Regions from separate parts of the Pseudoalteromonas sp. 20-MNA-CIBAN-0454 genome, predicted to be linked through region 3. Evidence: predicted binding sites of a transcription regulator. Region 3 holds the regulator's gene; each other region holds the start of a gene.
What was found. The regulator MetJ, encoded in region 3, represses methionine synthesis genes. The targets are predictions, from matches to a motif close to TAGACGTCTAGACGTCTA.

Region 1 (11,049 bases), on a different contig from region 3:
TATTTAAGCAAATATTTGTTAGTAAAGCTGATTTAGATCACTCACTGAGCATTAAACATGCAAAAGCCCGCATTATACGGGCTCTTTAAGCGGTTAAATAACATACTAACCGCGTTGTATTTGTGCTATTAATCTGTGTATGAACAGCAATAATCAGCAAAATCGCTTACTTTTACCTTAAAGCTTACGTTTGCATCAACATTAAATGATTCGCCCGCATTAAATGTTTTCCACTCGCTTTCACCTGGCAATAAAATATCCCACTGCCCTGCTAATAATTCCATACATTCTTTTTGGTTAGTGTCGAACACAAACTCACCTGGTTGCATAAAGCCTAATGTTTTTGCTTCACCACTGCCTAATAAAACGGTTCGGCTTGACACTTTGCCATCAAAATACACATTGGCTTTTTTAATTACACTAACATTTTCGAACTTTGACATATTTAGCTCCTGCTAATAATTTAAGATTTTTATTTATAAATTTTATCGCACTACCTTGCCTGATAGCTTACTTTCTTGCAAGGAAAGCAGTATTGCTTTAAGTGAAGTTGTTTCATATTCGTGCATAAAAAAACCCGCAACATATGCGGGTTTTTCAATTGCTTACTTTATTTAATCAAAGGCGATTAAAAAAGTTCGTTTGCTTTGTTTACTATGTTCTCAACAGTAAAGCCAAAGTGCTCAAACAGCTCACCTGCAGGCGCTGACTCACCAAAGGTAGTCATACCTACTACTGCGCCATTTAGGCCAACGTACTTGTACCAGTAATCAGCAATACCTGCTTCTACTGCTACGCGGCGTGAAACAGATGCTGGCAATACACTTTCTTTGTATGCTGCGCTTTGCGTTTCAAAAGCATCAGTACACGGCATAGATACAACACGTACCTTTTTACCTTGCTTGCGTAGTTCGCTTGCAGAATCTTGTGCTAGTTGCACTTCAGAACCCGTTGCAATGAAAATAAGCTCTGGATTGCCGTCGCAGCTAAGGATGTAACCACCCTTTTTAACGTCGCTCAGTTGCTGTGCGTTACGTGCTTGTTGCTCTAAACCTTGGCGAGTAAAGATTAGTGATGTAGGACCGTCTTTACGCTCAATAGCTTGTTGCCATGCAATTGCCGACTCAACTTGGTCACATGGACGCCAGTTGTATAAGTTAGGCGTTAAACGCATGCTTGCAATTTGCTCTACTGGTTGGTGAGTTGGACCATCTTCACCTAAACCAATTGAATCGTGCGTGTATACAAAAATGCTTGGTTGCTTCATTAATGCAGCCATACGTACGGCATTTTTTGCATATTCAACAAACATTAAGAACGTAGCACCGTAAGGAATAAAGCCTTTATGCAGCGCAATACCATTCATAATTGCCGACATACCAAACTCACGTACACCGTAATAAATGTAGTTACCGCTTGCATCGTCGCGTGTTAAGCCTTTAGAGCCATCCCAAATTGTTAGGTTTGAGCCAGCTAAATCGGCAGAGCCACCCATAAATTCTGGTAATAACGGGCCAAATGCGTTTAATGCATTTTGCGACGCTTTACGAGACGCAGGGTTTGCTGGATTTGCTTGCAGCTCTTCAATGTATGCTTGAGATTTTTCAGCCCAATCGCCTGGCAGTTCGTTGTTAATACGACGCTTGTATTCTGACGCTAGCTCTGGGTATGCTTTTGCGTATGCTGCAAATTTTTCATCCCAGCTTGATTCAAGCTGTTGACCTTTTTCTTTGCTATCCCATTGTGCATAAATGTCTGCAGGGATTTCGAATGCATCGCCAGTCCAACCTAAAAATTCGCGAGACGCTTTAATTTCGTCCTCACCAAGTGGTGCACCATGGCAGTCGTGGCTACCCGACTTATTAGGTGAGCCGTAACCAATAATTGTTTTACAACAAATTAGTGATGGCTTATCGGTAACACTTTTAGCTTCTGCGATTGCAGCACTTATAGCATCGCTGTCGTGGCCATCAACACCACTAATTACATGCCAACCGTATGCTTTAAAGCGAGCTGGCGTATCATCGGTAAACCAACCTTCTACTTCGCCATCGATTGAAATGCCGTTGTCATCCCAAAATGCAACAAGTTTACCTAGGCCTAATGTGCCTGCAAGTGAACCAGCTTCATGAGAAATACCTTCCATTAAGCAGCCGTCGCCCATAAATGCATAGGTAAAGTGATCAACAATATCGTGACCTTCACGGTTAAACTGTGCAGCTAGCGCTTTTTCGGCAATTGCCATACCTACTGCGTTAGTGATCCCTTGACCTAACGGGCCGGTAGTAGTTTCGATTCCTGGTGCATAACCGTACTCTGGGTGACCAGGTGTTTTTGAATGCATTTGACGGAAGTTTTTAATTTCGTCTAACGGTAAATCATAACCCGTTAAATGTAATAAAGAATAAATAAGCATTGAACCGTGGCCGTTCGATAATATAAAGCGATCTCGGTCAGCCCACTCTGGGTTTGTTGGGTTATGTTTTAGATAATCGCGCCATAATACTTCTGCGATATCTGCCATGCCCATAGGGGCTCCAGGATGACCAGATTTGGCCTTTTGTACTGCGTCCATTGACAAGACACGAATAGCATTTGCAAGTTCTTTGCGAGATGGCATGAATTCTCCTACCTTAATATATTTTTGCGCGGGTATTTATGTATTCGATTATGCCGCCGTATAACTTGGCGACTAGTGTATAGTCCATTCTTACTTATTGTAGGGGCGGTGTGCAATTAAAAACCCATAATAATAGGTCATTATGAATATTTTTTGAGACCGAAAAGTTATTAAATATTTTATTTAGACGTCTAGGCGTAAAAACACTATGCAAGGTGTTTTGTTTTCGATAAAATACGCCCCTTAATTTTTAAGCGCTAATACCGACGTTTGTGAAGCGCAATATTTGTGAGCAGAAATACAATGGCAAAACATTTATTTACTTCTGAATCTGTTTCTGAAGGTCATCCGGATAAAATCGCCGATCAAATCTCTGATGCGGTACTTGATGCTATCCTTGAGCAAGATTCTCATGCCCGAGTTGCGTGTGAAACTTACGTAAAAACCGGTATGGTTATGGTTGGTGGTGAAATCACTACTAGCGCATGGGTTGATATCGAAGAAATTACACGTAAAACAATTCGCGACATTGGCTACACTAATTCAGATATGGGTTTTGATGCAGATTCATGTGCAATTTTAAACACTATTGGTAAACAGTCTCCTGACATTAACCAAGGTGTTGACCGTACTAGCCCAGAAGAGCAAGGCGCTGGCGATCAAGGCTTAATGTTTGGTTACGCATGTAACGAAACTGAAGTACTAATGCCTGCTCCTATTACCTACTCACACCGTTTAGTGCAGCGCCAAGCACAGGTTCGTAAAAGCGGTGAGCTTAACTGGTTACGCCCAGATGCAAAATCACAAGTTACGTTTGCATACGAAAACGGCAAGCCAGTAGGTATTGATGCTGTTGTACTTTCTACACAGCACAGCGAAGATATTTCACAAAAAGATTTAATCGAAGCGGTGATGGAAACTATCATCAAGCCGGTACTTCCTGCTGAGCTAATTACTAGCGCGACTAAGTTTTTTATTAACCCAACAGGTCGCTTTGTAATTGGCGGACCAATGGGCGATTGTGGCTTAACCGGTCGTAAAATCATTGTAGATACCTACGGCGGCATGGCTCGTCACGGTGGCGGTGCTTTCTCTGGTAAAGATCCATCAAAAGTTGACCGTAGTGCTGCCTATGCTGCACGTTATGTTGCTAAAAACATTGTTGCTGCTGGCCTTGCTGATAAGTGTGAGCTACAAGTATCGTACGCTATTGGTATTGCAGAGCCTACGTCTATAAGCGTAGAAACCTTTGGTACCAGCAAACTAGAAGAAAGCCGTTTAATTGAGCTTATTCGTGAGCACTTTGACTTGCGCCCTTACGGTTTAATTAAAATGCTTGATTTAGAGCGCCCTATCTACCTTCCAACGGCGGCTTACGGCCACTTTGGTCGTGAAGAGTTCCCTTGGGAGCGTACTGATAAAGCAGAAGCACTTCGCGCTGCTGCTGGCCTTTAAGCCAACATACTATTAAAAATATAAACGGCCCTTTTAAGGGTCGTTTTTATATCTAAAGCTTATTATTCAAGCCGTGAAACATAAATCACTCTCGAATTGTTTTGCACTTTCGGTATATACTCGTTTTACTATAAAAGCTTAGGGAATTAAAAATGGCCGACAACTTTCGTGTTACCTTTGTAGGACTCGCTGAGGGCGTTGACAGCAAAGCTGTTACTGCCATGCTTGCTACAAAATTAAAAACGTCAGATGAAAAAGTAGCTCTTTTTTTTAAAGGTAAGCCACTGTTTGCGCCAAGTAATAAAGACAAAGCCCTAAAGCAAGCCAAACTACTTGCCAGCTTAGGTATTAAAAGTAAGCTGCAGGCTGTTACCAACCCTAATAAAAATACTCAACTGACAAGTGCAACGAGTAGCCAGCGCGATGACAGAATTTTTGATGCGCTTGATTACATTACCAGTAGCTTAATTCGCCTTGAAGAAAAACTAGACGAGCTTGAACAGCGCCTACCCGAGGTTGAAGCCACAGCAATTACCGATGAACACATAGAGTGGCAAGACGATGATCTTATGCTTGATGATGAGTTGCTCACGCCACTGCAAAAACGCAGTAATGTGTTGTTATATTCACTCATAGCAACTGTGGTTACTTTGCTTATTTTATTAGCAATATATTTAACCGTCCCTAACTTATTCTCTTTTTAATTACGGGGTGAAATCCTAAAGTGAGCAATAAACGTGCAACAATAAGAGCGTCTGTCCGCGAACTGCGTAATAATTTATCAAGTAACCAACAATTAATTGCCGCCCAATCGCTAAAAGTGAATTTTATTCAATACTTAAATGGCAAAAAAAACACTAAAAAAGAGCATGTTGCCATTTATTTTAGTAACGACGGCGAGTTAGATACCTCATTGTTAATTAATGAATTATGGGATAAAGGGCACACCCTTTACCTACCTGTAATCCACCCCTTTAACGGGGCTAGTTTACTATTTCAGCGTTATGAAAAAAACTCACCCATGAAGGCAAACCGCTATGGTATCTTGGAACCTAAGCTCAATTGTACTCAAATATGCCCGTTACCAGAGCTTGATTACCTACTTATGCCATTAGTGGCATTTGATAACCAAGGTAATCGCTTAGGAATGGGGGGTGGGTTTTACGATCGGACATTGGCGCGGCTACACCAGCAACACTGGCAAAAGCCGCAACTTATTGGTTTAGCACATGAATGCCAAAAAGTAACAGCTTTACCCATAGAATCATGGGATGTGCCACTTAAAACAATTATCACCCCAAATAAAACCTACTGTTGGTAAAGCGTTACTTTGTATACCAGCAGAAATTTTTGACATAAATGAGCATAAAACAATGACACAAGACGAATTAAAAAAAGCAGCTGCTTGGGCAGCGTTAGAGTTTGTAAAAGAGAACATTATTGTAGGCGTAGGTACAGGCTCAACGGTTAATCACTTTATTGATGCACTAGGCTCAATAAAAGACACCATTAAAGGTGCGGTTTCTAGTTCAGAAGCCTCAACTGCTCGTTTAAAAGCGCTAGGCATTGAAGTATTTGAACTTAATGACGTTGATGTTTTAGATGTATACGTTGACGGCGCTGATGAAATTAACGCCCATAACGAAATGATTAAAGGCGGCGGTGCAGCCCTTACTCGTGAAAAAATAGTAGCAGCGGTAGCTAAACAATTTGTGTGCATTGTAGATGACACCAAATTAGTAGCAACCTTGGGTGGTTTTCCACTGCCGGTTGAAGTTATACCCATGGCACGCAGTTACGTAGCACGCGAATTATTAAAACTTGGTGGTGATCCTGTGTATCGCCAAGGTGTAGTTACCGATAACGGTAACGTTATTTTAGATGTACATAATTTAAAAATTACCCAAGCTAAACAACTTGAAACACAAATTAATCAAATTGTTGGCGTAGTTACCAACGGCCTATTCGCAGAGCGTGGCGCTGATAAAGTGATTATCGGCACTAAAAATGGGCCACAAATTAAATAGGATGAGGTTATGAGTAAGGTATCGTTGGCAAAAGACAAAATTAAAATTCTTTTGCTTGAAGGTGTTCACCAAAGCGCTGTTGAAACGCTAAAACGTAACGGTTATAGCAACATCGACTATGTTAAAACATCCTTACCTGAGGACGAGCTAAAAGAACGTATTAAAGACGTACACTTTGTGGGGCTTCGTTCTCGTACTCATATTAACCAAGCTGTGTTAGAAGCTGCTGAAAAGCTCGTTGCGGTTGGCTGCTTTTGTATTGGCACTAACCAGGTTGACTTAAATGCGGCGCGCGAACGTGGTATCGCAGTATTTAACGCACCATTTTCTAACACCCGCTCGGTTGCAGAGCTTGTACTTGGTGAAATACTGTTGCTATTACGCGGTATTCCACAGCGTAATGCTGCTGCACATCGTGGCGGCTGGTTAAAAACCGCAAACGGCTCGTTTGAAGCTCGTGGTAAAACATTGGGTATTATTGGCTATGGCCACATTGGTACCCAGTTAGGTATTATGGCCGAAAATATTGGTATGCATGTTGAGTTTTACGATATTGAAGATAAGTTATCACTTGGCAACGCTAAGCAAGTACATAATTTAACTCAGCTATTACAACGCTCTGATATTATTACTTTGCATGTACCTGAAACCCCACAAACTAAGAACCTTATTGGCACTGCCGAACTTGCGGTTATGAAACAGGGCGCTATTTTAATAAACGCTTCACGCGGTACTGTGGTTGATATTGACGCATTGGCAGAAGCGCTTACCGACAAAAAACTCAGTGGTGCAGCAATCGATGTATTCCCGATTGAGCCTAAATCTAACGATGAAGAGTTTGTATCGCCACTGCGTAATTTTGACAATGTTATTTTAACGCCGCACATTGGTGGTTCAACTCAAGAAGCACAAGAAAACATTGGTATTGAAGTAGCTGGAAAATTAGCTAAATACTCAGATAACGGCTCAACTATTACTGCTGTTAACTTCCCTGAAGTATCACTACCAGAGCTTGCTAATCGTAGTCGCTTACTGCATGTACATCACAACCGCCCTGGCGTATTAACACAAATAAACCAAGCGTTTGCACAGCACGGTATTAACATTGCCGCGCAGTACCTACAAACTGATGAATCAATTGGTTATGTAGTTATTGATGTAGATACCGACCACTCAGAAGTTGCCCTTAAAGAGCTAAGCGCTGTTGAAGGCACGATAAGAGCACGTATTTTACACTAACTAATTTAAGCTTTAGAAAATTTTAAGCCGCGTTTACTTTATAGTAAACGCGGCTTTTTTATTCCCCTGCTTAGCGGTAAAACTAATTAAAATAGGAATATATTTTAATTTTGATTAACTGCCTGCTCTATTCTTTTATCAGGCACTAACCATAGCAGCGCCACTGCCACATATATTACTTGTGCTAACCACGGTGCTACAAATGCTACACCAACTGCCGATAAGTAAAGCGCCATAGACACTTTGACTTTCCAATCTGCGCCGATTGCTTTGCGTAAAACAGAGCTGCAGCCATCTGTTGCCATTATGCTGCGTTGTAAAATATTATACGCAATCGCCGCCATAAACAGCACGGCACCATAAGTCGCGGTAGGTAGCGGCTCAAAGTGATTACCTCCCATCCAACTGGTCGAGAACGGGAATAATGATAACCAAAAAAGTAAATTTAAATTTGACCACAATACCCCACCCGAAACACTGCCAGCAGCGTGTAATAAATGATGGTGGTTATTCCAGTAAATTCCTACGTATACAAAACTTAAAACATAACTAAAAAAGTTAGGGAGCATAGGCACAAGTGCTTCAATTCCTGCGCCTTCAGGTATTTTTAGCTCCAATACCATAATGGTAATAATAATTGCCAACACACCATCACTAAAAGCTTCTAATCGACCTTTTCCCATCTGTAACCCCGTTCAACTTTAAGTAATTAGTTTGAGCCTTAATGGCTATTTAATACGATAAATAACAGCTTTTATAGTAATGAATACTAACGATTAAATAAGTACCGGTAAACTAATTGTTAATTCTTGAGCGTTAACACCTAGTATAAACGTAAAATTTACGCATAAAAAAGCGCGAGTTAAACTCGCGCTTTAATTATGTGCGTCGTACTATTATTTTTAACTGATAGCACGATTGCTAGAGCGACTTTTAGTCGCCTTTAACTTCTAAATTAATGTACTCTACAAGTTTTTCAGGCTGGCCTATTAGCATCATTATTTGTTGGTTAACTTCCATCATAGTTTTGCCTTCAGGTAGTTTTGCCGACACGCTAAATGAATTTAAACCTTTTACAAAGCCGCTAATCGCCTCTGCAATCTCTTCGGTTACTGGCGCTTGCTGTAGTTGCTGCTCAACCATCATTTGCATTTGCTCAACATTCATACCTTGCTTAACAAGCTCACTTTCTAGCAACGCTTTAAGCTCGCCTTGGTTATTAAGTTCAAAGTTAACACTGCGCGGCTCTAACTTACTCATGGCTTTCATTATTAGCGTTTGCTGCTGTAATTCTTGCTCATAAGTTAAAGGCTGGCTGCCCGCTGCTTGCTGCGCTTTACTAATCGCAAGCGATGCATCCATAAGTGCTTGTGTGTTTGCCAGTCCCATATTCATATTAAAGCTAACAATGTCTTTTGCATCTAACTTAACAACCACATCGCTGTCGCCCGACTTTTCATCGTAATCAAGTGATGAATGTAAATCGTAACTGGCCGACGCTAACATAGTATTTGTATCGGCTGGTAATTTAGCCACAAAGTCTTTATTAAATTGAAAGCTTTTTACATCAAATGTAGTGTGTGGTGAAATTTTATCGGTTTCGTAGCCTGTCACTTCAATGCTTTGAATACTGGCAACATTATCGCCTTCAGAACTAATGACTTCCATATTGCTAATTTCTACACTATTGGAAATAACACTAGCCGATAAGTCTGCATACTTAAATGTAGCGCCGGTTTGCTCGCTCACTAGTGCTAGTTGCTTATCTATTTCTGCACGTACTTCTTTAGTGGCTACGTGATTTGCATAACTTACGCCACCAACACCGGCAGCTACAATTGCTGCAGCTATAACTAACTTTTTCATGTTATTTCCTTATTTAAGTCTTTATATAAATTGTTTCAGCTCAAGAGTAACATTGCAGAACATCACCGATAAGCGTTTTTGCTAATTAATTAAACTAAGTAACTCATGTACTGTTTTTATCGGGGTGATCTTAGCGCCCAGCCCTTCCATTGATTTATGGTAATTACGAAATGGAATAAATATTTCCGTAAAGCCATGCTGCGCAGCTTCTTTAACGCGCGGTACGCCACTGTCTATTGGGCGTACGTCGCCATTTAAACTCAGCTCTCCCATAATACAAGTGGTACGTGGCACCACAAAATCATTTAAGCTGCTAAGTAGCGCAGCAACCAACGCTAAATCTATACAGGTTTCTGATTCATCAATTTTTAAGCCACCCACTATATTAAAAAACGTATCGTGAAATATTTTAGTTTTTGTGTGCTTACGCAGTATGCCGGTGAGCATTTTTATTCGGTTCATGTTTAAACCAACGCAAACACGCTGCGGAAATTCCGCCTCAATCTCAGTGGTTAAACATTGAATTTCGAGTAATAAATTACGATTACCTTTACGAATACACGTAATTGCAGAGCCAGGTGAATCTGTAGTTGAGCCTGATAAAAATATTTCGCTGGGGTTATCAACGCTGAGCATACCGCGTTCGCACATTCTAAAAATACCGACTGTATCTATATCACCAAAGCGGTTTTTATTTGCTCGTAAGGTACGAATTTGCCCATCGTTAGTATCTATATGCAATAGAGCGTCAACTATATGCACCAGCGTTTGCGGACCAGCTATTTCGTTGTTTTTATTTACATGGGCAATAATGAACATAGTGACATCATTTTGCTTACAGTATTGCGTAAGTGCTTGCGCGGCACTTTTCACTTGCGAAGGCGAGCCTGGGCTACCGTTAGCTGTGTCGGTGACCACTGCTTGAATGGAGTCTATTACTGCAAACTTAATTTTATTTTTATCGAGTTCTTCAATGATGGTTTCAACACTGGTTTCGGAAAGTAAATAAAGCGCATCAGGGTTATAGTTTAGCTTTAAGCGATTTACTCTGTTTTTAAACTGCGATAAAGATTCTTCTGCGGTACAGTAAAGTGAAGGCATACGTTGTGACATTCGCGCCACTAAATCAGATAACAAGGTTGTTTTACCGGCCCCAGGATCGCCTGAAATTATATTAACTGATCCCGTTGTTACACCGCCACTTAAAACACGATCGAGCTCGCCAATTTCAGTGAGCTGTTTTTCGGTTTCTGCGGTAGCAATATCATTAATTTTTTTAGAACCGCCACCAATCCCCCCAGCATAACCACCTACACTTACGCGTGCCGATGCTTTTTTACTTTGCCCTGCTGACGGTTTAAATTCTGCTAATGTGTTCCATGCACCACAGCGGCATTGACCTTGCCAACGTTGGTAGTTCATGCCACATTCGGTACAAACAAACTCTACTTTTGCCGCTTTAGCCATTTATAACTTTACCTACTATTCTTTAATTTTAAAAATACTTAATGTTAAGTGCTTATTTTATCATTTTAAACTTTCGCCTAACAATGAGTCATGCCAACAAGATAATTTAGCACTACTATTATTATCTATAAATGCTGTTTTCTTTTTTACTATACTTTAGGGCATACTTATTGCTTGAATAATAGTTTAAAGTAACTTGCCAATAAATTGGTATTTAACACATAATAACAAGCGCTAAACTGTAGTTACTCGAATAATCGTACCTATATTAATAACAATAACACGATACGACATTTATTGAGTTTTCTAATAAATGGATTTAATAGTATACCTACTTTTTTAATTAGACGGTGATGGTTTTATAAATGGCTGAAG
Region 2 (11,049 bases), on a different contig from region 3:
TAACTTAAAACCTATATTGGATAAGCAATTATTACAAACTGCTATGTATATTTTGTATGCATTTAAAGAAGGACCACATAATTACACCCACCTTTTAGCCTTACTCTATTTATGATTGATATTAAGCTACTGATATTAATTACAAAAAATATTTATGCTTTTTTTTGGTATACGACTTGCTACTTTATAGTTGACTGTTAATTTCACTAATCTAAAGTAAGGAGCTACTTATGAACAGCGATCGTATCAAAGGTAATTGGAAAGAACTTAAAGGTAAAGCGCAACGTAAATGGGGCGACATAACCGACGATGATTTAGATAAAATTGAAGGTAGCCGCAAAGAGTTAGTTGGCAAAATTCAACAGCAATACGGTAAGTCGAAAGAAGAAGCCGAACGCGAAGTTGATGAATTTGAAAAAGACCATTAATTTTAAGCTATTAGCTACTTTAAAATAAACCGCCTTTGTTGGCGGTTTTGTTTTTGGCTAAACATTAATGAGCACTTATCACATCTTCAGCTAATAGTAGCTCATCGCCTTTATATACTTCGAGCCAACCTGGCGGTGATGTATCGCAACCAATAATAGTTACCTGTAACACATAACTATAACGACCATTTTTAAACGTATAATTATGATTGCCACCACTGCCTTCAAATGTAATATCGCCATTTAGTAAAACCATATCAGGCTTGTCGCTTGGCTTTTTATCAATACCCCACACTGCATAACGAAAATTATGATCGCCTAAATCATCAACACGAATATGGTAGTTAGCTGTTTTCCAATCGAGTACTGGCTTTTCAAAAGTATTGATACTTGCATGCAAAGATTGCTTACCTTGTTCAATTAAGCTTTTAGCCAGTACCTGCTCTTTTACATTTTGCGTATTTACAGCAATAATTTTACCGTCGGTATCTACCCACATAACGCCGTTATTTAGCATAATGCCGCGCCAACCTACACAATCCCAATCGGTATCAATGTTTGAACTGGCAATAACTGCGGTGAGTTCATCGTCAAACACTTCATCAAAGCGGTTAATAAGCTCAGCCTCATCTTTAATGTCAGGTATAGGATATAGAAACATAGAATGAAGAAACATAGAATGACACCCACCCTAATAATTAATCCCTTTGGAGAAGAAACATAGAATGACACCCACCCTAATAATTAATCCCTTTGGAGAAACATAGAATTACACCCACCCTAATAATTAATCCCTTTGGAGAAACATAGAATGACACCCACCCTAATAATTAATCCCTTTGGTGTTTATCTAAATAAACATTGCTGAGCTTAAAATCCCCTTAGCTTTGACAATCTCTCTGCTTATTAAAATAATATTCAAATAACGCTGTATTTAACTGCTTTTTATTCATTTTTAGGCATGCGAAATACTGTGCTTTCACAGTGAGATGGAATTACGGAGAGTTTTTGAAGTAACGCTTTAAGCCAGTAGCTTTTCGCAATTACTAACGTTGGCGCGCCGCTTTCTGTTTAGGTGTTCGCAGTATCCTTCGTGCGACGCTGGGCGACCTACTGCACCATGAAATACGCGACTAAATTGTGTGGTGAGTTTTAGCCAGTTTTCGGGGGTAATGTTTACTCTTTGTAACAGGGGTAAAGTGCTGCTTTCGATATAGCCTGCTTTACCTTCGCGTATACAACGCCCGGTTAATTCTACTAGTTCAAGGTAAGATTTAAGCGCAAAGGGTAATCCTTTTGCCATGTGCTTTTTGGGTTTACCTGAAAAACGCAGGAGTTGCTTCGGTTGCTTACCTACAGTGGCACTTTCAATGCGTATTTTTACGCTGGTATGCTCTGATGTTTCTGGTGTTGTTGCTGCCTTTGCTCTTATTGGGTTTAAGTCAACATATGCCATACAGGCGATTAATGCGGCTTCATCTAAGAGGGCTTGTGATTTAAAACGTCCCTCCCAAAACCGTCCGGTACAGTTATCTTCTTTATTAGCTCTGCGCGCAATGTCTTCATTTAATAAGCGCATAAACCAACTGATATTAGCTAAGCGTTCTCGGTACTCAATGATTGTTTCATTTAGAAAGAGCCATTCAATTTTACTTAGCTCTTCACCTTGCAGGTATTTGTTAGTGAGTACAGTGCCTTTACAAAGCCTGTGCCACCGCTGAATAATGGCTTTATCGGTTAGTCGCTTGGCTTTTTTATCATCAACATAGAGTACTAAGTGGGTGTGATTACTCATTACTGCATACGCGCACACATCGATACAAAATACGTTAGCGAGGGCAAGTAATTTGCTTTCAACCCACCCTCTGCGATGTTCATACGATTGATTAGTAAAGTTGTCTACGCCGCATAAAAATGCACGGCGTACACAGCGCGAAATACAGTGGTAGTATTTTGTATCGACCAAACTAACCTGACGTTTTCTTGCGATAGCCATGTGACACCCTGCTTAATTATTGCACTAAAAAGAGCATAGTTAATTACACTGATATTACAAATATTAAGGTGGGTGTCTGTTCAATTTTTACCATGGTATTATTTATAAGATCTATATAATTATTGGAAATTAATTTAATGTTAAGATGCTTCACCGCTATATCTACAATATTGTTACTCTCTGGTTGTGCTAACAATGCAATTGTTGAGCTTCAAAAACTAGATTCAAAAAGTTTAACAAACAAAAATATACAAATAATCGATGATGGTAAAACTAAAGATTCAATTAAACATATCATTGCTGGCAAGTTAGATAAATACGGCTTTAAATATCAAATTGTCGATATTTCACAGTCTAACTCTAACGTAACAAATAACCCTAAGCTGACTTACTCTGCAAACTGGTGGTGGGACATGGCTAGTTATATGCGCTATTTGAACATTGAGATAAAAGACAACAGCCAAACTATCGCACTGGTAAAAATTGACACCGTGAAGTGTGGTGGTTTTGACAAGTTTGGTTCAGCCCAACGACGCACTGAGATCACCTTAGATTTACTCCTAAGTGACTTGAGCAAAGAAGAAGCCAATGAACTGATTTGTCTTGGTGGCCAACCCAAAAACTAATCTAAAAAATTGAATAATAAAATTAATGTGTTGTGGCCAATTAATTCTAGACACTGAATTAATTGGTCACAATAGTTGTTAAAAACGAGCCTAATTTGGCTCGTTTTTGTTTTACTGATAGCTGACCGCTTCGCTTTTACTCCGGCTCATACCCCAAGTTAGGCGATAGCCATCTTTCAGCTTCCTCTAACGTCATATTAGTTCGCTTAGCGTAGTCTTCTACTTGATCGCGTTGTACTGCGGCTACTGCGTAGTATTTTGCCTCTGGGTGTGAAAAGTACCAGCCCGAAACAGCAGCCCCTGGCCACATGGCGTACGAGCTGGTTAGCTGCATGCCAATACGTTTTTCGGTGTCGAGCAACTGCCAAATTTTCTTTTTCTCGGTGTGTTCTGGGCACGCTGGGTAGCCTGGCGCAGGGCGAATACCTTGGTAGTTTTCACGTATTAGCTCATCGTTTTCTAAGTTTTCATCTGGTGCAAAACCCCAGTATTCTTTACGTACTTGCTCGTGTAGGTACTCGGCAAACGCTTCGGCGAGCCTGTCGGCAACGGCTTTAATCATTATTTTGTTGTAGTCGTCTTGCTGGGCGTCAAACGCATTAGCTAGGTCGTCTTCTTCCAACCCCCCCGTTACTGCAAATGCGCCAAAGTAATCTGGCGTACCTTTTGGGGCTATATAATCAGCTAGGCAGTAGTTAGCAAAGTCGGTTTTTTCGGTTTGCTGGCGTAAATGGCACGAGGTAGTTAACACCTCTTTGCGTGTTTCGTCTGTGTATATTTCTATGTCGTCGCCAACGCGGTTTGCCGGAAATAAACCAATTACACCCAGTGGTTGCAAACTGCCTGCTTTTTCAAGGTCGTCTAACATGTCGTTGGCGTCTTTAAATAAGCTTTGCGCTTGCTCGCCAACTACTTCATCGGTCATTATGCGCGGGTATTTACCAGCAATTGACCAGGTCATAAAGTATGGCGTCCAATCTATGTATTTACGCAAAGTAGTAATTGATACGTTTTTAAACTCTTGCACGCCAAGCTGTTTAGGCACTGGTGGTGTGTAGTTATCCCAATCGAGTTTTGCAGCGTTATCGCGAGCACGCTGAATTGTCACTGGTTTTGAGCGTGGTTTTTTACGCGCTTGTTGCTCGCGTACTTTCACGTACTCGGCTTGTGTTTTTTCTAAAAAGTCACTTTTGTGCTCTTTCGATAATAAGTTTGAAACCACACCCACTGCACGGCTGGCGTTACTCACATACACTACGCCTTTATCGTACTGAGGCTCAATTTTAACGGCGGTGTGCGCTTTTGATGTAGTAGCACCACCAATTAACAGCGGCAGTTCAAAACCACGACGTTTCATTTCTTTGGCTACGTGTACCATTTCGTCAAGCGATGGGGTAATTAGCCCCGATAAACCAATAATATCAGCTTTTTCGTCGATTGCGGTTTGCAGTATTTTATCAGCAGGCACCATTACGCCTAAGTCGATTACTTCGTAGTTATTACATTGCAGTACTACGCCAACAATGTTTTTACCTATGTCGTGTACGTCGCCTTTTACCGTGGCCATTACAATTTTTCCGTTGGTTGAACCTTCTTCTTTTTCAAGCTCAATGTAGGGGTCTAGGTAGGCTACGGCGCGCTTCATTACACGGGCCGATTTAACTACTTGTGGTAAAAACATTTTACCTGCACCAAATAAGTCACCTACTACGTTCATGCCGTCCATTAACGGGCCTTCAATTACGTGAATAGGTTTAGCGGCAGCAGCCCGGCACTCTTCGGTATCTACTTCTATGTATTCGGTAATTCCTTTAACAAGGGCATGCTCAAGGCGTTTTTCAACGCTCCAACTGCGCCATTCTAAATCTTCAACGCGCTCGGCTTGTGCCATACCTGAGTATTTAGGCGCAAGCTCTACTAAACGCTCGCCTGCACCGGGGTCGGTATTGAGTATTACGTCTGTAACGGCTTTGCGTAGTTCTTCTGGTATGTCGTCGTAAACCGCCAGTTGCCCCGCGTTAACAATCCCCATATCCATACCCGCTTGAATAGCGTGATATAAAAATACTGAGTGAATAGCTTCACGTACTGGGTTATTACCGCGAAACGAAAACGACACATTCGACACCCCACCCGACACTTTACAGTGCGGCAAATTTTGCTTTATGCGCCGTGTGCCTTCAATAAATTCGACTGCGTAGTTGTCGTGCTCTTCTATCCCTGTGGCTACGGCAAATATATTTGGGTCAAAAATAATATCTTCGGGCGCAAAGCCAACTTCTTCTACTAATATTTTATAGCTACGCGCACATATTTCAAACTTTCTATCGGCGGTGGCGGCTTGGCCGTCGGTATCAAAGGCCATAACTACAGCCGCTGCACCAAAACGTTTAATGGTTTTGGCTTGACGAATAAACGGCTCTTCGCCTTCTTTTAACGAAATTGAGTTAACAATGGCTTTGCCTTGAATACACTTTAAACCGGCTTCTATTACTTCCCATTTAGAGGAGTCGACCATTATAGGTACGCGAGAAATGTCGGGTTCTGAGGCAATTAAATTTAAAAACTTAACCATGGCGGCTTTTGAATCCAACATGGCTTCGTCCATGTTTATATCAATTACCTGCGCGCCGTTTTCTACTTGCTCGCGGGCAACAGTTAGCGCGGTTTCATAGTCTTCTTCCATGATCAAACGTTTAAACATGGCGGAGCCGGTTACATTGGTACGTTCGCCGACATTAGTAAATACAGCTATTTTTTGAGTCATGTTGGCGGCTCCTTAATTTAAGTTACAGGCTTCGAGGCCCGATAAACGCATGCGTACTTCAATTTCTGGCAATTGGCGTGGCTTAACGCCTTCAAGCCCTTTTGCAAAGGCGCGAATATGCGCAGGTGTGGTGCCGCAGCAACCACCTACAATATTAATAAAGCCCGACTTTCCCCAATCAATAATTTCGGTTGCCATTTCTTTTGCTTCTAGGTCGTAGCCACCAAATTCGTTAGGCAAGCCTGCATTTGGATGCACAGAGGTAAAGGTTTCGCATACACGCGACAACTCTTGCACATATTGGCGCAGTAAATCTGGGCCTAAGGCGCAGTTAAGGCCTATAGAAAGCGGTTTAATATGGCGAATAGAGTTATAAAAGGCTTCGGTAGTTTGCCCCGAAAGCGTACGCCCAGAGGCATCGGTAATAGTGCCGGAGATCATAACTGGTAATGTGCGCCCTGCTTGCTCAAACGCTTCCTCTACTGCAAACGATGCAGCTTTAGCATTGAGGGTATCGAATATGGTTTCGATTAAAATAATATCGGCGCCACCTTCCATCAGTGCCAAGGTCGATTCTACATAGGCAGTAACTAAACGATCAAAGGTAACATTACGATAACCCGGATCGTTTACATCGGGCGACAATGAACAAGTTTTTGACGTTGGCCCAAGTACGCCCGCTACATAACGTGGTTTTTCGGGTGTTTTAGCACTAAACTCATCGCAAAGTAGCCGTGCCAATTTTGCCGACTCTAGGTTTATTTCACGGCTTAAATTAGCCATGTCGTAATCTTCCATCGAAATGGTGGTGGAGTTAAAGGTATTGGTTTCGATAATATCGGCACCGGCAGCTAAAAAGCTACGATGAATATCGGTAATTATTTTAGGCTGCGTAAGGCTTAGTAAATCGTTATTACCGCGAATAAGTACATGCCAATCTTTAAAGCGCTCACCGCGATAGTCTTGCTCTTCTAATTGGTGTGCTTGGATCATAGTGCCCATAGCGCCGTCTAAAATTAAAATTCGCTCTTTTAACGCTGCACTTAGTTCGTCGTGCTTATTTTGGTCATTATTAAGAGGGTTATTCGGCATAGTTGTTAGTCCTTACGTCTTGGCTAACTAAATTAATATCATAGGGTGTAGTTTGGTACACGTAATAATTTAACCAGTTCGAAAAAAGTAAAAAAGCATGGCTTTGCCACGTTTTTGAAGGTTGTTTAGTTGCATCATCATCTGGAAAGTAATTTTCGGGCTTGGGCGCATTGTCGCTTTTTTCGCAATCGCGTTGGTATTCAGCTTTTAACGAGTCGGCGTCATACTCTGGGTGGCCGGTAATAAACACTTGGCTGCCCGACTTATTTTTAACTAAGTAAGCACCTACTTTCTTAGAACCCGCTAGCACAACTAGTTCATTGCAAGCATTTATTTTATTTACATCTACATGGCCATAACGCGAATGCGGTACTAAAAAGGTGTCGTCAAAGCCGCGCGTTAACGCCCCATGTTCAAAGTAACATTGGTGCGTAAATACGCCGCACAGTTTATCGGTTTTTAAATCGCGCTTTATTTTATAATGATGATAAAGCGCTGCATGCGCTGCCCAACACGAAAAAAGTGTAGACGTAACATGCTGCTCAGCCCAATCTAAAATTGCGGTAAACTCATCCCAATAAGCTACATCCTGGTACTCTAAATGCGCTAGCGGCGCGCCGGTAACTATTAATGCATCGTAGTTATTGTTTTTTACTTCTGAAAAATAACGATAAAAGGTGTCTAGGTGCTGCTCTGAATTACTGCTACTGCGATGAGTGTCTAGACGCAGTAGTTCTACATTTACTTGCAAGGGCGAATTGGCAAGCAAACGAATAAACTGTACTTCGGTTTCAACTTTATTAGGCATTAAGTTAAGAATAGCCAAACGCATGGGGCGAATTTCTTGCGTTTTTGCACGAGTTTGTGGCATTACAAATACGTTTTCTTGGCGCAGGCGAGCAATAGCTGGTAGCTCGTCTTTTACTGTAATTGGCATCCTTTTACTCCTATTCATCAAAACCGAAAACTTATTATGAACAGATAAGAAAAAATATCAACCAATAGATGTATAGATGTCTAAATATCCAAATGAAATTTTTTCATCCTATTTTATAATCGTTTTTGTGCACTTTATAGTTTGTTTGTCGGTTTAAAATTGGCCATTCGTTGACTGCCTCACCCGTCAACCACTACAATAGAGCATTGTAATTTTTATTATTATTTGAAGGTTTTTTCCATGGTTTTACCTGATAAATTTATATTCTCGATGAGTCGAGTTTCTAAGGTTGTGCCACCTAAGCGCACTATCTTAAAAGACATCTCGTTACACTTTTTCCCGGGCGCTAAAATTGGTGTGCTTGGTTTAAACGGCTCTGGTAAATCAACATTGCTACGTATTATGGCCGGTGTTGACCAAGACTTTGAAGGTGATGCCTTTCCACAACCAGGCACTAAAATTGGTTACTTACCGCAAGAACCTGTTTTAGACGAAAGCAAAACCGTACGCGAAATCGTTGAGCAAGCTGTTGGCGAAGTTAAATACGCGCTTAAACGCCTTGACGAAGTGTATAACGAATACGCCATGGAAGACGCTGACTTTGACGCACTTGCAAAAGAGCAAGGCGAGCTTGAAGCGGTTATTCAAGCGCACGATGGTCACAACATAGACAACGTTTTAGAGCGCGCTGCCGATGCACTACGTTTACCTGAGTGGGATGCTAAAATTGAGCACCTTTCGGGTGGTGAGCGCCGCCGTGTTGCTATATGCCGACTGTTACTTGAAAAACCAGACATGCTTATTCTCGATGAGCCAACTAACCACTTAGACGCTGAGTCGGTTGCCTGGTTAGAGCGCTTCTTACACGATTACGAAGGCACAGTTGTGGCGGTAACGCATGACCGTTACTTCCTAGATAATGTAGCAGGTTGGATTTTAGAGCTTGACCGTGGTGAAGGTATTCCATGGGAAGGTAACTACTCTTCGTGGTTAGAGCAAAAAGATGCGCGCCTACAACAAGAGCAAAAATCTGAAAAAGCACGTCAAAAGTCAATTGCGCAAGAGCTTGAATGGGTTCGTTCAAACCCTAAAGGCCGCCAAGCTAAGTCAAAAGCACGTATGGCGCAGTTTACCGAAATGCAGCAGTCTGATTATCAAAAACGTAACGAAACCAACGAAATGTTTATTCCGCCTGGCCCACGTTTAGGGGATCAAGTGCTTGAAATAACTAACTTACGTAAAAGCTTTGGCGACCGTGTATTAATCGACGATTTAAGCTTTAGCATGCCAAAAGGTGCCATTGTGGGCATTATTGGTGCTAACGGCGCGGGTAAATCAACACTGTTTAAAATGATCAGCGGCGAGCAACAGCAAGACAGCGGCAACATCACCATAGGTGAAAGCGTACACATTGCAACGGTTGATCAGTTCCGTGACGGTATGGACGAAAGCAAAACTGTTTTCCAAGAAATATCTGACGGGCAAGACGTACTTAAAATTGGTAATTTTGAGTTCCCAAGCCGTGCTTACGTTAGCCGTTTTAACTTTAAAGGTAACGATCAGCAAAAATTTGTTAAAGACCTATCGGGTGGTGAACGTAACCGTTTACACCTTGCTAAGTTATTAAAAGCTGGCGGTAACGTGTTACTACTCGATGAGCCAACTAACGACTTGGACGTTGAAACACTACGTGCACTAGAAAACGCTATTTTAGAGTTTCCTGGTTGTGTAATGTGTATATCGCATGACCGTTGGTTCCTTGACCGTATTGCTACACATATTTTAGATTACCGCGACGAAGGCCAAATTAACTTCTTTGATGGTAACTACACTGAGTACGAAGAGTGGCTTAAAAAGACGTTAGGTGCTGAGGCAACTCAACCTAAGCGTATTAAGTACAAAAAGATTGGTTAATAGCTAATTTTAAGCTCTAGGCAATAATTAAGCCCTGCATTTATGTAGGGCTTTTGTTTTATAACTATAACTACAAATAGAATTTTATGACCCTAAATCCTCACTTGCCGTTAGTTTATCATCCTAATTACTCGTTTAGCTTTGATCCTAAACATCGCTTTGTAATGAGTAAATTTGCACATTTATACCAGCACGTTAAGCAGTTAGGATTAGTTGGCGATAACTTAGTACAGCCGTTATTAGGTACGCCAGAGGCACTAGAATTAGTACACTGCGAAAACTATATTCACGACCTATATCATAATCAATTAGACGAAAAAGCCATGCGCCGTATTGGTCTACCTTGGTCAAAAGAGCTAATGGCGCGTACCTTTACAGCCCCACAAGGTACACTACAAACCGCTCGCTTAGCCCTTAAACACGGTATGGCATGCCATTTAGCAGGCGGTACACACCACGCGCATACTGATTTTGGCTCAGGCTATTGCATGGTTAACGACTTGGCTTTTACTACGCAAACATTAATTGAGTCGGGTGAGGTTACTAATGTACTTATTTTTGATTTAGACGTACATCAAGGCGATGGCACCGCGGCCATGCTGCAACATCAGCCTTATGCGTATACCTGCTCGATTCATTGCGAAAAAAACTTTCCGTTTCGTAAATCCCCTAGCGATTTAGATATTGGTTTAACTAACAATATGCAAGACGCTGAGTATTTAGGCATAGTTGACGACACCCTGCAATTTTTGCTCAAAGAGCTAAACCCCGATTTAGTGTTGTACGATGCGGGAGTTGATGTGTGGCAACAAGACGGTTTAGGCAAACTCGATATTAGCTGGCAAGGTATAGAGCAGCGCGACCATCTCGTACTTAAACGCTGCCTTGAGCACAACACTCCGGTAGCTACGGTTATTGGCGGCGGTTACGACAGAGATCACCAGCGTTTAGCTCAGCGTCATGGCATTGTAGTTGAGCAAGCAGCACGTTTTTAATAGTTTTAGAGTTTTGGTATAAATACATATTGCAGCGGGCGTTAAAACGAAAAAAGGCTCCTCGAATATCTCAGAGCCTTTGTTAACTTTGGAATTAACTCGGTACTATTAACTCGGTACTATTAACTAGGTGTATTAATTAGGTATGATTAAATTAACTAAGTACGAGTAACTGCGGCGCTATGCTTTGATAATCTACCGCCATAGCAATACTAAGTGCGGTAATATTAATAATTGAAAACGCGAATACTTGACGCGCCCAGCCGCTTATATCTATATTACGACGATAGCCCC
Region 3 (11,049 bases):
ACGAACATCACGCAACAGGCCGAGCAGTTAAACATTCATCAGTTGCAGTTAAGTGCACATGAAAAAACCTTTTTGTTTTATAAACAGCCACAAGCACTCTCATTATTTGAACAAGAATACGCACAATTAAATAAACAAATAATTCAATTACAATCGCAAATGCAAGATTCAGAGATTGATACACAGCAGATAACCCTCTATATGCGTTTAATAAAAAGCTTTTATAGTGATTTTAATGAGGTTGTGCGACTGCAAAAAAGTATTGGCTTACATCAAGACGATGGGCTTTATGGGCAACTGCGAAGTGCTGTGCATGAAGTAGAAAGTTTGCTCAATCAACAAGATGAATACCAGCTATTGACCCTAATGCTACAGCTAAGACGTGCCGAAAAAGACTTTATGTTACGTTTGGATGAAAAATATTTAGCAAGTTTTCAAGATCATGTTGATACGTTACAGCAAAAAATAACGAGCTCATCACTAAGTCAAAACATTAAAAGTAATTTAAAAAACCTACTGTCTAATTATCAAAGTGCTTTTCAAACATTGGTAAAAGCGCAGCTTGAATTAGGTGTTGATCTAGACTCTGGCGCACTTGGGCGCATGCAACAAAGTGTAGAGCAAAGTGATCAGTTGGTAATGCAGCTAGTAGCAGATACTAAATTGCAAGTTGAAGCCAGTATAGCTAAAGCACAGTCGGTCGCTATTATGGTGTTTATTATATCGGGTATTATAGTTTTAACCCTGGTTTACTTAACCAGTCGCTCTATCATTGTACCTGTAGAGCGTATTTACCAATCTATAAACAAGATTCGACGCAATAATGATTTAACAGTAACCATTGAGCAAATTGGCAATGACGAAATTACGATTATGTCGAAAGATTTTAATAGTTTAATTGGTGACTTTAATAACCTTATAAATGAGGTGAATGGGGCTTTAAATGCGTTAAATATCGCGACTGAAAATTTATCAGAAAGTACCGCCGCAACCAGCTCGGGTATGCAAGATCAATTACATGAAGCCGATATGGTGGCCACTGCGGCGACCGAAATGCAGGCGACCATTCAAGATATTTCACATAATACCGAAGCTGCTGCTAAAAAAGCAGAATCAACTAATTTAAGTGCGCAACAAGGTCGTAGTGAGGTTGAGTCAACCGTCGCGCATATTAGAGGGTTGTCTGACTCTTTAGAGCATGCGTCAAGTGTCGTTTCTTTATTAGAAAAAGACGGTGAAACAATAGGCTCTGTGCTTGATGTTATTCGTGCGATTGCCGATCAAACTAACTTGTTAGCGTTAAACGCTGCTATTGAAGCCGCTAGAGCGGGTGAGCAAGGCAGAGGGTTTGCTGTGGTTGCAGATGAAGTGCGCTCATTGGCTCAACGAACACAAGAATCTACAAGTGAAATAGAAGGTATAATAAATACTCTACAACAGCGCACTCAAGAAGTGGTGAGTATTATGCATCAGTGCCGCTCACAAGGTGATGAAAGTGCATCGCAAGCAAATAGAGCTGGTGAGTTACTCGGAGCAATAACCGAAGATGTGCAAACGATTATGGAAATGAGCACACAAATTGCTGTGGCAATTGATCAACAAAGCCAAGTAGCATCTGAAGTAAATAAAAATGTGGTGAGTATTCGTGATATTGCCAGAAACACCTCAGGGCACGCTGCTAACAATGCGCAAACAAGCGAAGAAGTATCAGCGCAAGCACGAGTGCTTTTTGCTGCAATTGACAAATTTAAGGTTTAAAACTTAGCAATAAAGTACCCGTATAGTTTAAGGAATAAACTTTATGGGTACGCTGTCTTTAGAGTTATTGTGCTCACTAACCCGCTTTAAATACTCATCCCATAGAGTCGCTTGCTGCGCCTGTAGTTTTGCAAAATATTGCCAGCTAAATAACCCGCTATTGTGGCCATCGTCAAAATCTAAACGCAGTGCGTAATGACCAACATGAGCAATGTTTTTAATACCAACGGATTGTTTATTGAATACTAATTTCATTGGCCCTGAGCCATGTCCTTGCACTTCTGCAGAAGGAGAGTGCACACGTAAAAATTCACAACTAAATACGGCTTGGCTGTCATCATCAAAGTAAACATCTAAATTTTTGCTAACGCTGTGGTAATGTACTTTTGTTACGTGTTTCATTTTTATCTCATTAAAAAGCCCCCAGTGCGGAGGCTTTTAGTATAACTGTTTATGCAGCTAATTTTAATTAAAGAATGTAGCGGCTTAAGTCTTCATCTTCAACCAGCGCACCTAAGTGTTTTTCAACATAAGCGGCGTCAACTACCAGTGATGTTCCGGCTTGCTCTGAAGCGTCATATGAAATTTCTTCCATTAGCTTTTCCATTACCGTATGTAAGCGACGAGCACCGATGTTTTCGGTTTTTTCGTTAACTTGCCAAGCGGCTTTAGCAATGCGCTCAATTGCATCATCACTAAATTCAATAGTAACTTGCTCAGTTTTAAGCAGTTCACGCTGCTGCTCGGTAAGCGATGCATGCGGCTCTGTTAAAATACGTTTAAAGTCATCAGCAGTAAGTGCTTCAAGCTCTACACGAATAGGAAGGCGACCTTGTAGCTCAGGGATCATGTCTGATGGCTTAGCCATTTGAAATGCGCCCGAAGCAATAAATAGCATATGGTCAGTTTTAACCATGCCGTGCTTAGTGCTAACCGTACAACCTTCAATTAATGGTAGTAAGTCGCGCTGTACGCCTTCACGACTAACGTCTGGACCTGATGAGTCACCGCGTTTACAAATTTTGTCTATTTCATCAATAAATACAATACCATTTTGTTCAACTGCAAAAATAGCCTGCTCTTTTAGTTCTTCAGGATTAACTAGCTTAGCGGCTTCTTCTTCACTTAATAATTTAAAGGCTTCTTTAATTTTTAACTTCCGCTTAGTGCGCTTATCGCCACCCATGTTTTGAAACATGCTTTGCAACTGGTTGGTCATATCTTCCATACCAGGGGGGGCCATAATTTCTACGTTTGGTTGTGCTTGAGCTAAATCAATTTCGATTTCTTTGTCATCTAATTGGCCTTCACGTAGCTTTTTACGAAACGTTTGACGAGTTGAAGAGCTGTCATCGCGTTGGCTTTCGCCATATTGATCTTTAGCTGGTGGTAAAAGCGCATCTAAAATACGCTCTTCGGCTGCTTCTTCAGCGCGATGCTTAAACTTTTTAGTTTGTTGCTCACGCGTCATTTTAATCGCAACATCGACTAAATCGCGGATGATGGTTTCAACTTCCTTACCAACATAGCCAATTTCGGTGAATTTAGTTGCTTCTACTTTAATAAATGGCGCGTTAGCAAGCTTAGCTAAACGGCGCGCAATTTCGGTTTTACCAACACCCGTTGGGCCAATCATTAAAATATTTTTAGGTGTTACTTCATTACGTAAATCATCACTTAGCTGCATCCGGCGCCAGCGGTTACGCAGTGCAATAGCAACGGCTTTTTTAGCTTTTGCTTGACCAATAATGTGCTGATCTAGCTCGTGAACAATTTCTCTTGGGGTCATAGCAGACATAGCGGTTCCTGTTACAATTCTTCGATAGTTTGAAAGTCGTTAGTGAATACGCAGATATTGCCTGCAATGGTTAGGCTTTTTTCTACTATTTCGCGAGCACTTAAATCGGTGTTTTCCAGTAAGGCAGTTGCTGCCGATTGGGCAAAGTTACCGCCACTGCCAATGGCAATTAAGTCATTTTCTGGCTGTACTACATCACCATTACCGGTAATGATTAAAGAGGCTGTTTCGTCGGCTACAGCAAGCAGTGCTTCGAGCTTGCGCAAAGCGCGATCGCTGCGCCAGTCTTTGGCCATTTCAACCGCGGCTTTAGTGAGGTTACCTTGGTGCATTTCTAGTTTGCTTTCAAAGCGTTCGAAAAGGGTGAAGGCATCAGCAGTACCGCCGGCAAAGCCAGCAATTACTTTGCCATTATAGAGGCGTCGAACTTTACGGGCATTGCCCTTCATTACTGTATTACCAAGCGAAACTTGGCCGTCGCCGCCAATTACAACATTGTTGCCGCGGCGTACACTTACGATAGTAGTCATATTATTCCTCATCATCGAGCTGCAGGGGCAACTCGTAAAAAACGATTATGAAGAGGTTATATGGGTGAATGGTTTATTTTCAAGTCCAGCCCCAAATTCCGCAGCCGACTATTTTTACACGTTTAAGTTTATTTTTATCGCTCTCAGCTTGGCGCTTGGTTTTATAGGGGCCTAAGCGTACTTTATACCAAATGCCACTGCTGCCTGTGGTCTCTTTTATTTCAGAAATAAGCCCTGCAAAGGCTATTTTAGCTTTTAGCGATTCAGCCTGCGGGTAGGTTCTAAACGAACCGCATTGCATAACGTAAGGGCCTTTTTGTTCAAGTTCTTTTACTTCAACCTGAATTTCGTGGTTTCTAATTTCTTTAATAAACGCAGGCGTACGTGGTACAACAACTTCTACAGGAGTTGTAGGTACAGGGTTAGCTTGTTTTTCAACTAGCTCAGGATCGGCGTTATTTTTAATAAACCATAAGCCATAAGCAAAACCTGCCACCAATAAAGTAACAATTAAAACTAACAGTATTGGAAAGGGTTTTTTAGCGGGCGCTGATTTCGCTTTTTTGCGGTTTGCTGGTTTTTTGTTAATGTAATCGTGCTGTGCCATAGCTTTATTTTGGCCTTAACCTAAATCATGTCTATAGGGTCTACGTCTAGGCTCCAGCGTACTTTTTGTGCAAGTTTGCTAGTGCTTAGATAATCAACCATTTGCGCAAGATATTGGTGCAATACGCGGCGATCTTGCGCTTGAATGTGTAATTGAAAACGATACATACCTGCTACTTTTTCAAGAGGAGCAGGTATTGGACCGAGCAATTGTATACCAGTTACCCCGCTTACTGGAACCAAATCTGTCAAAAAATCGACGACTTGTTTTATATTGTGTCCTTGGGCGCGAACAATGGCCATATTTGTGATTGGTGGTAGGTCTGCATCTTCACGTTCACGCAGTGCAAAGCGAGCAAAATCCTGATAACCATTATTAACCAAATCTTGTAATAGTGGGTGCTCAGGAAAATGTGTTTGCAATAACACTTGGCCTGCCTCACCTGAGCGCCCAGCACGCCCGGCCACTTGCGTAACAAGTTGGGCTAAATGCTCAGTTGCTCTAAAATCACAGGAGTATAAGCCGCTGTCTACGTCTAAAATAACCACTAAACTTACATCGGCAAAGTGATGCCCTTTAGCCAACATTTGCGTGCCCACTAAAATGCGCGCGCCGCCTAGGTTTATTTCATCCAGTGCTTTTTCAAGGCTGCCTTTACGACGAGTAGAGTCGCGGTCGATACGTGTAACAGGGGTTTGTGGAAATTCACTCGATAAAAACTCTTCTATTTGCTCAGTGCCTTTACCATTAGGAAAAATTTGCGTGCTACCGCAGTCGGGGCATTGGTGTGGAACATGATATTGATCGCCACAGTGATGGCAAATCATTTGCCCAATAGCTTTATGAAAAGTGGCACTGGTGCTGCAACGCTTGCATTCGCTTAACCAGCCACATTCATGGCAAATTAACGTGGGCGAAAATCCACGACGATTTAAAAACACCATCACTTGTTTGCCACGTTTTAAATGTTGGCGCATGGTAGCAAGGCTGGCATGGGCAATGCCTGCTTGGTCGGGCTGACCTTTCATATCGAGTAATTTAAATTGGTTATCGGTAGCGGTTTGCGCGCGCTCAGTAAGGCTCAGTAGTTGGTATTTATTATTAATTGCTTTGTGCAGGGTTTCGAGTGCCGGTGTTGCACTGCCTAATATAAGCGGAATTTTATGCTGATATGCACGATACGCAGCTAAATCACGGGCATGGTAGCGCAGCGTGTCTTGCTGTTTAAAAGACGAGTCATGTTCTTCATCAACCACTATCATGCCGAGCTTTAAAAATGGCAGAAAAATACTCGAACGTGTGCCTATTACTATGGCGCAGCTGGCTTTTTCGCAAAAACGCCAGGTTTGTAAGCGTTCATTATCGGTTAAAGCTGAATGCCAAAGCATAATGGGGGTGTCGGGAAAGCGGCGGCGAAAGCGGTTAACGGTTTGCGGGGTTAAGCCTATTTCGGGCACTAATACTAGTGCTTGTTCGCCGCGCTTTAGTACTTCTTCTAAACATTGTAAGTACACTTCTGTTTTGCCGCTACCGGTTACACCTTCTAATAAAAAGCTGCTAAAACCGCTGCTTTGATTAATTGTGGTGCAGGCAACCGCTTGCTCTTTGTTAAGTGTTGGTTTGCTACCCACTGTTGGGGCTACACTTTGCCAGTGGTTATCATGCTCAATTGACTGCGTTATGAGTGCCTTATCTATTAAGCTATCAATGGTTTTTTTACTAAAGCCCAAAGCTTTTAACTCGGTTAATGACGACTTGCCTGATTGCGATAGCTGCTTTAGTAAATTAAGTTGAGTCTTAGCTTTTAATGACGGCAGCAGCGCGCCTTTTTCCGTTAGGGCTACCATATTAATGCTGGTTTTATCAGGCGATTCGCCTTGGCGTAGTGCGCTTGGCAATGCAATATGAATGGTTTCACCCAGCGGGTAGCAATAATAACGGGCAGTAAAGCGCAGTAACTCTATGTGCTCTGCAGATAAAATTGGCGTATCGTCGATAATTTCAAAAATTGCCTTTATTTTGTTTTCAGGCACTTCGGTTGTTGTTTTAAGCGCTAAAACCACGGCTACTTTACGTTGATTACCAAAGGGTACTAACACCCGCATTCCGGGTTTTAATGGCGCAGAAGCTTCACCAAGCTGGCTATCTACTTTATAATCAAAGGTGCGCGGTAGTGGAACTTTTATAGCAACTTCAACAAAATACATAGTAACTCAACTGTTAAAAAAATAATGGGGGAGGGCGTGCTAATACTTGGCCCTAATGTACTAAAAATACAGCTAAAAACCTACTACCAAATAACCTTGTTTACTCAAAATGGTTATTTTTTTAGCAAAAATACTAATTAATGCTTGTGTGCTTGATGGTTGTTGGATAAAATCCGCCACCAATAAATTTGTTTTAACGACGTATGGTGCCAGACTCCGGGTTTGGAGAGCGATGCGGCCTTAACTAGAGGTTTCTATGAAAGAAGGTATTCACCCTAAGTACGAAGTAATTTCTGCAACTTGTTCATGTGGAAACGAATTCGAAACTAGCTCTACTCTGTGTAAAAATATTCACCTAGACGTTTGTTCTGCGTGTCACCCGTTTTACACTGGTAAGCAAAAGATTTTAGACACTGGCGGACGTGTTGATCGTTTCAACAAGCGTTTCGGTGCACTTGGTAGCAAAAAGTAATTATTGCTATTTAGTTAAAAAAAGCATCTTAGGATGCTTTTTTTATGCCTAAAAATCCTTAACTTCCCCCTAACCTCGCTAGTTTTAAGTTTATTGCTTTTGCATAACTATTTCCTGTTCTTATTCTCGGTATGCATAAACCTTTGCAGACAAATGACCTAATATTCTCTATATTTTTAATAGCTAAATTTTAAACTCGGTTTCTAAAAGTAGCCAACATGAAGCTATGTGTTGTTAAAGCAGAATAAATAATCGCTTTTAGCTGATTTTATTCACATTTTAAAAACGCTGTTTTGTGAATAATACTTTTAACTAAAATAAGCTTGAAAAGTGCCTTTTAGCACAATTTATATTTATGAAAAGTAGCGATGTTTTTATCGAAGTTGCTGAAAATTCGCTTAAAATTAACAGATCTAGCATATAACAGGATAGACCTGATATTGCTTGGAATTTAAAAATAATAAGGGTATCGTACTTTAAGGCATGTTAAGTGTCGCTTTACTCCCTCTCACTTTAACTTAAATTGCAGGATATAATCGCGTTATGTCGGACTTTCGTGAACAAGCACTACATTATCACTCTCACCCCGTTCCAGGTAAAATCAGCATTGAGCTAACCAAGCCTGCAGAAACGGCTCATGATCTCGCTTTAGCTTATAGCCCCGGTGTAGCTGAGCCGGTGCGTGAAATTGCTGCTGACCCTGTAAATGCCTATAAGTACACAGGTAAAGGTAATTTGGTTGCAGTGATCACCAATGGTACTGCTATTTTAGGTTTAGGAAATTTAGGGCCTTTAGCGTCAAAACCGGTAATGGAAGGCAAGGCGTTGTTGTTTAAGCGTTTTGCAGGCATTGACTCAATTGATATTGAAGTAAAACACCGCACTACCGAAGACTTTATAAATACTGTGGCTAATATTGCTGATACTTTTGGCGGTATTAACCTTGAAGATATTAAAGCACCAGAGTGTTTTGAAATTGAAAAGGCGCTTATTGAACGCTGTAGTATTCCTGTTTTTCATGATGATCAGCACGGCACGGCTATTGTAACGGCTGCAGGTATGATAAATGCGCTGGAAGTGCAAGGCAAAGATATTGAAGATGCAGTTATTGTATGTTTAGGTGCCGGCGCTGCAGCGATTGCTTGTATGGAGTTATTAATTAAGTGTGGTGCACTGCGTGAACATATTTATATGCTTGATCGTAAAGGTGTTATTCACACTCGCCGTGATGATTTAAACGAGTACAAACAGTTATTTGCTAACAATACCGATAAGCGTACATTACAAGATGTAATTGAAGATGCTGACGTATTTGTTGGTGTGTCGGGCCCTAACTTATTATCGGCCGATGATTTAAAATTAATGGCAGCAAAGCCAGTCGTATTTGCTTGTTCGAACCCAGACCCTGAGATTGATCCGGCACTGGCACACGGCGCACGAAGCGATTTAATTATGGCAACAGGGCGCTCAGATTACCCTAACCAAGTTAATAACGTGTTGTGTTTTCCGTTTATTTTCCGTGGTGCACTTGATGTGCGTGCTAGTGAAATTAACGATGAAATGAAAATTGCAGCAGTTGAAGCTATTCGTAGTATTGCCAAAGAGCCGGTTCCGCCAGAAGTACTAAAAGCTGCCGGTGTCGATAAGCTAGCGTTTGGTGCAGAGTATATTATTCCTAAGCCTATGGACCCGCGTTTATTGCCGCGTATTGCTAAAGCAGTTGCATTAGCAGCCATTGCTTCAGGCGTAGCGCAAATAGAGCTGCCAGCAAACTATATGGAATAAGCAGCATTATGTTGCTCGGTATTAAGTTACTTCAGTGTAATTTATAGCCATAAAAAAACCTCAGCATGGCTGAGGTTTTTTTGTTTAAAAGCCGCTGTTTAGTCTTCGTTTAAAACAGGAACTTCTAAGCCCATTTCTTGCATTATTTTTTTCACTTCTTCAGGCACTTTTTCGGCGTTATCTTTACGTAAATCATCATCGTTAGGTAACGGTTGCCCAGTAAACGCATGCAAAAATGCTTCACATAATAGCTCGCTATTAGTTGCATGGCGTAAGTTATTAATTTGCCTACGGGTTCGTTCATCGGTTAGTACTTTTAATACATTTAGCGGGATCGAAACGGTGATCTTTTTAACTTGCTCTGATTTTTTCCCGTGTTCTGCGTATGGGTGAATATACTCGCCATTCCATTTTGCCATAAGATGTATCGTTGCCTCAGATTATTAATTGCTCACCCTACTAAAAAATAGCGCGAATATGCGTGAAATTCTATCGATTTAAACAAATTAGTCAAATACTTGTTGCACAGATGGCTAGGTGTTTAAATGTTTTGACTTCTTAAGTTGAATGAATTACTGTTTTAGACGTCTAAACATCTAAATAAAGCAGGTAATAAATATGAGTGAAAAAAATAAAGCGACAATTGCAGTTCGCAGTGGTGTCGATGCTGATAAGCACCATGGCGCGGTTGTGCCTCCGCTGTATTTATCAACCACTTATTCGTTTGCCGACTTTGATACAAAACGTCAATATGACTATGGCCGCAGTGGTAATCCAAATCGTGATACTTTAGCCCAAGCACTCAGCGAACTCGAAGGTGGTGCTCGCGGCATTATTACTGCAACAGGAATGGCTGCCGTACACTTAGCCACTCAGCTGCTTAATAGTGACGATACGTTAGTGATCCCCCATGATTGTTATGGCGGCAGCTATCGCTTATTTACCTCATTACAAAAGCGCGGCCTATTAAAACTCGAAGTGTTAGATTTAACTAAACCAGAAAGTTTGCAGCAAATTTTAGTAATCAAACCTAAGTTAATTTGGATAGAAACCCCTAGTAACCCTATTTTACGTTTAACTGATATTAAAGCAGTAACCGATATTGCGAAACAATGCGGTGCTTTGGTAGCCGCAGATAACACTTTTTTATCGCCTGCATTACAAAACCCGATTAAATTTGGCGTTGATATTGTGGTGCACTCAACCACTAAGTACATAAATGGCCACTCAGACGTGGTTGGCGGTGCGGTTATTGCTGCAACTGACGAACTAGGTGAAGAACTGGCTTGGTGGGCAAATAATATTGGTATAACGGGGGCACCGTTTGATAGTTACTTAACTTTGCGTGGCTTGCGTACTTTAAATGTACGCTTACGACAGCATCAAGAAAATGCCTTAGCTATTGCTAAGTACCTTGAAAGCTCAAAATTTGTTAGCCAAGTATATTACCCGGGGCTAGAGTCGCATCCACAACATGAATTGGCTAAAGCACAGCAACTTGGTTTTGGTGGCATGGTTAGTTTTGACATTAAAGGTGATGTAAATGACGCAGCTGCATTTTTAACAAACCTTAAAACATTTAGCTTAGCTGAATCTTTAGGTGGCGTAGAGAGCTTAATATGCCACCCAGCAACAATGACGCATGCAGGAATGGAAGCCGAGGCTCGTTTAGCCGCTGGCGTTGGCGATACGCTTATTCGTGTGTCGGTAGGTATTGAAGATGTAGCAGATTTATTAGCAGACTTTGATCGGGTATTTAATTTAGTGCAACCAGGTCAGCACAATAACGCAGGTAAAGCAGGCGCTAGCGCAAGTAGTAATGTTAAATTGAGCGCTGCTCACCCGGCGTTGTGGTAATTAATATGACTAATAATATTCATAAGTTTGGTGGT

Region 1: a site for MetJ is predicted at 2,805-2,822, ahead of metK (methionine adenosyltransferase). Genes of this name have one in related genera too.
Region 2: a site for MetJ is predicted at 7,912-7,929, ahead of metA (homoserine O-acetyltransferase MetA). Genes of this name have one in related genera too.

The regions. Positions count from the first base shown of each region.
Region 1 covers NZ_JBEOOB010000004.1:4,842-15,890, forward strand. Annotated here, with positions in the region: gene ppnP (pyrimidine/purine nucleoside phosphorylase) at 129-443, opposite strand; gene tkt (transketolase) at 629-2,620, opposite strand; gene metK (methionine adenosyltransferase) at 2,924-4,075, shown strand; gene AAEZ22_RS02705 (hypothetical protein) at 4,228-4,779, shown strand; gene AAEZ22_RS02710 (5-formyltetrahydrofolate cyclo-ligase) at 4,800-5,396, shown strand; gene rpiA (ribose-5-phosphate isomerase RpiA) at 5,449-6,102, shown strand; gene serA (phosphoglycerate dehydrogenase) at 6,112-7,341, shown strand; gene AAEZ22_RS02725 (TMEM175 family protein) at 7,446-8,024, opposite strand; gene AAEZ22_RS02730 (aq_1923 C-terminal domain) at 8,275-9,207, opposite strand; gene radA (DNA repair protein RadA) at 9,289-10,674, opposite strand; gene AAEZ22_RS02740 (PilZ domain-containing protein) at 11,040-11,049, shown strand, end outside.
Region 2 covers NZ_JBEOOB010000005.1:34,881-45,929, forward strand. Annotated here, with positions in the region: gene AAEZ22_RS03605 (CsbD family protein) at 231-428, shown strand; gene AAEZ22_RS03610 (hypothetical protein) at 493-1,104, opposite strand; gene AAEZ22_RS03615 (transposase) at 1,450-2,424, opposite strand; gene AAEZ22_RS03620 (Sbal_3080 family lipoprotein) at 2,562-3,050, shown strand; gene metH (methionine synthase) at 3,187-5,817, opposite strand; gene AAEZ22_RS03630 (homocysteine S-methyltransferase family protein) at 5,830-6,909, opposite strand; gene metA (homoserine O-acetyltransferase MetA) at 6,899-7,846, opposite strand; gene ettA (energy-dependent translational throttle protein EttA) at 8,087-9,760, shown strand; gene AAEZ22_RS03645 (histone deacetylase family protein) at 9,847-10,755, shown strand; gene cyoE (heme o synthase) at 10,910-11,049, opposite strand, start outside.
Region 3 covers NZ_JBEOOB010000002.1:137,393-148,441, reverse strand. Annotated here, with positions in the region: gene AAEZ22_RS01685 (methyl-accepting chemotaxis protein) at 1-1,758, shown strand, start outside; gene AAEZ22_RS01680 (gamma-butyrobetaine hydroxylase family protein) at 1,786-2,160, opposite strand; gene hslU (ATP-dependent protease ATPase subunit HslU) at 2,228-3,556, opposite strand; gene hslV (ATP-dependent protease subunit HslV) at 3,568-4,086, opposite strand; gene AAEZ22_RS01665 (SPOR domain-containing protein) at 4,166-4,693, opposite strand; gene priA (primosomal protein N') at 4,714-6,900, opposite strand; gene rpmE (50S ribosomal protein L31) at 7,157-7,372, shown strand; gene AAEZ22_RS01650 (malic enzyme-like NAD(P)-binding protein) at 7,916-9,157, shown strand; gene metJ (met regulon transcriptional regulator MetJ) at 9,256-9,576, opposite strand; gene metB (cystathionine gamma-synthase) at 9,776-11,014, shown strand; gene metL (bifunctional aspartate kinase/homoserine dehydrogenase II) at 11,020-11,049, shown strand, end outside.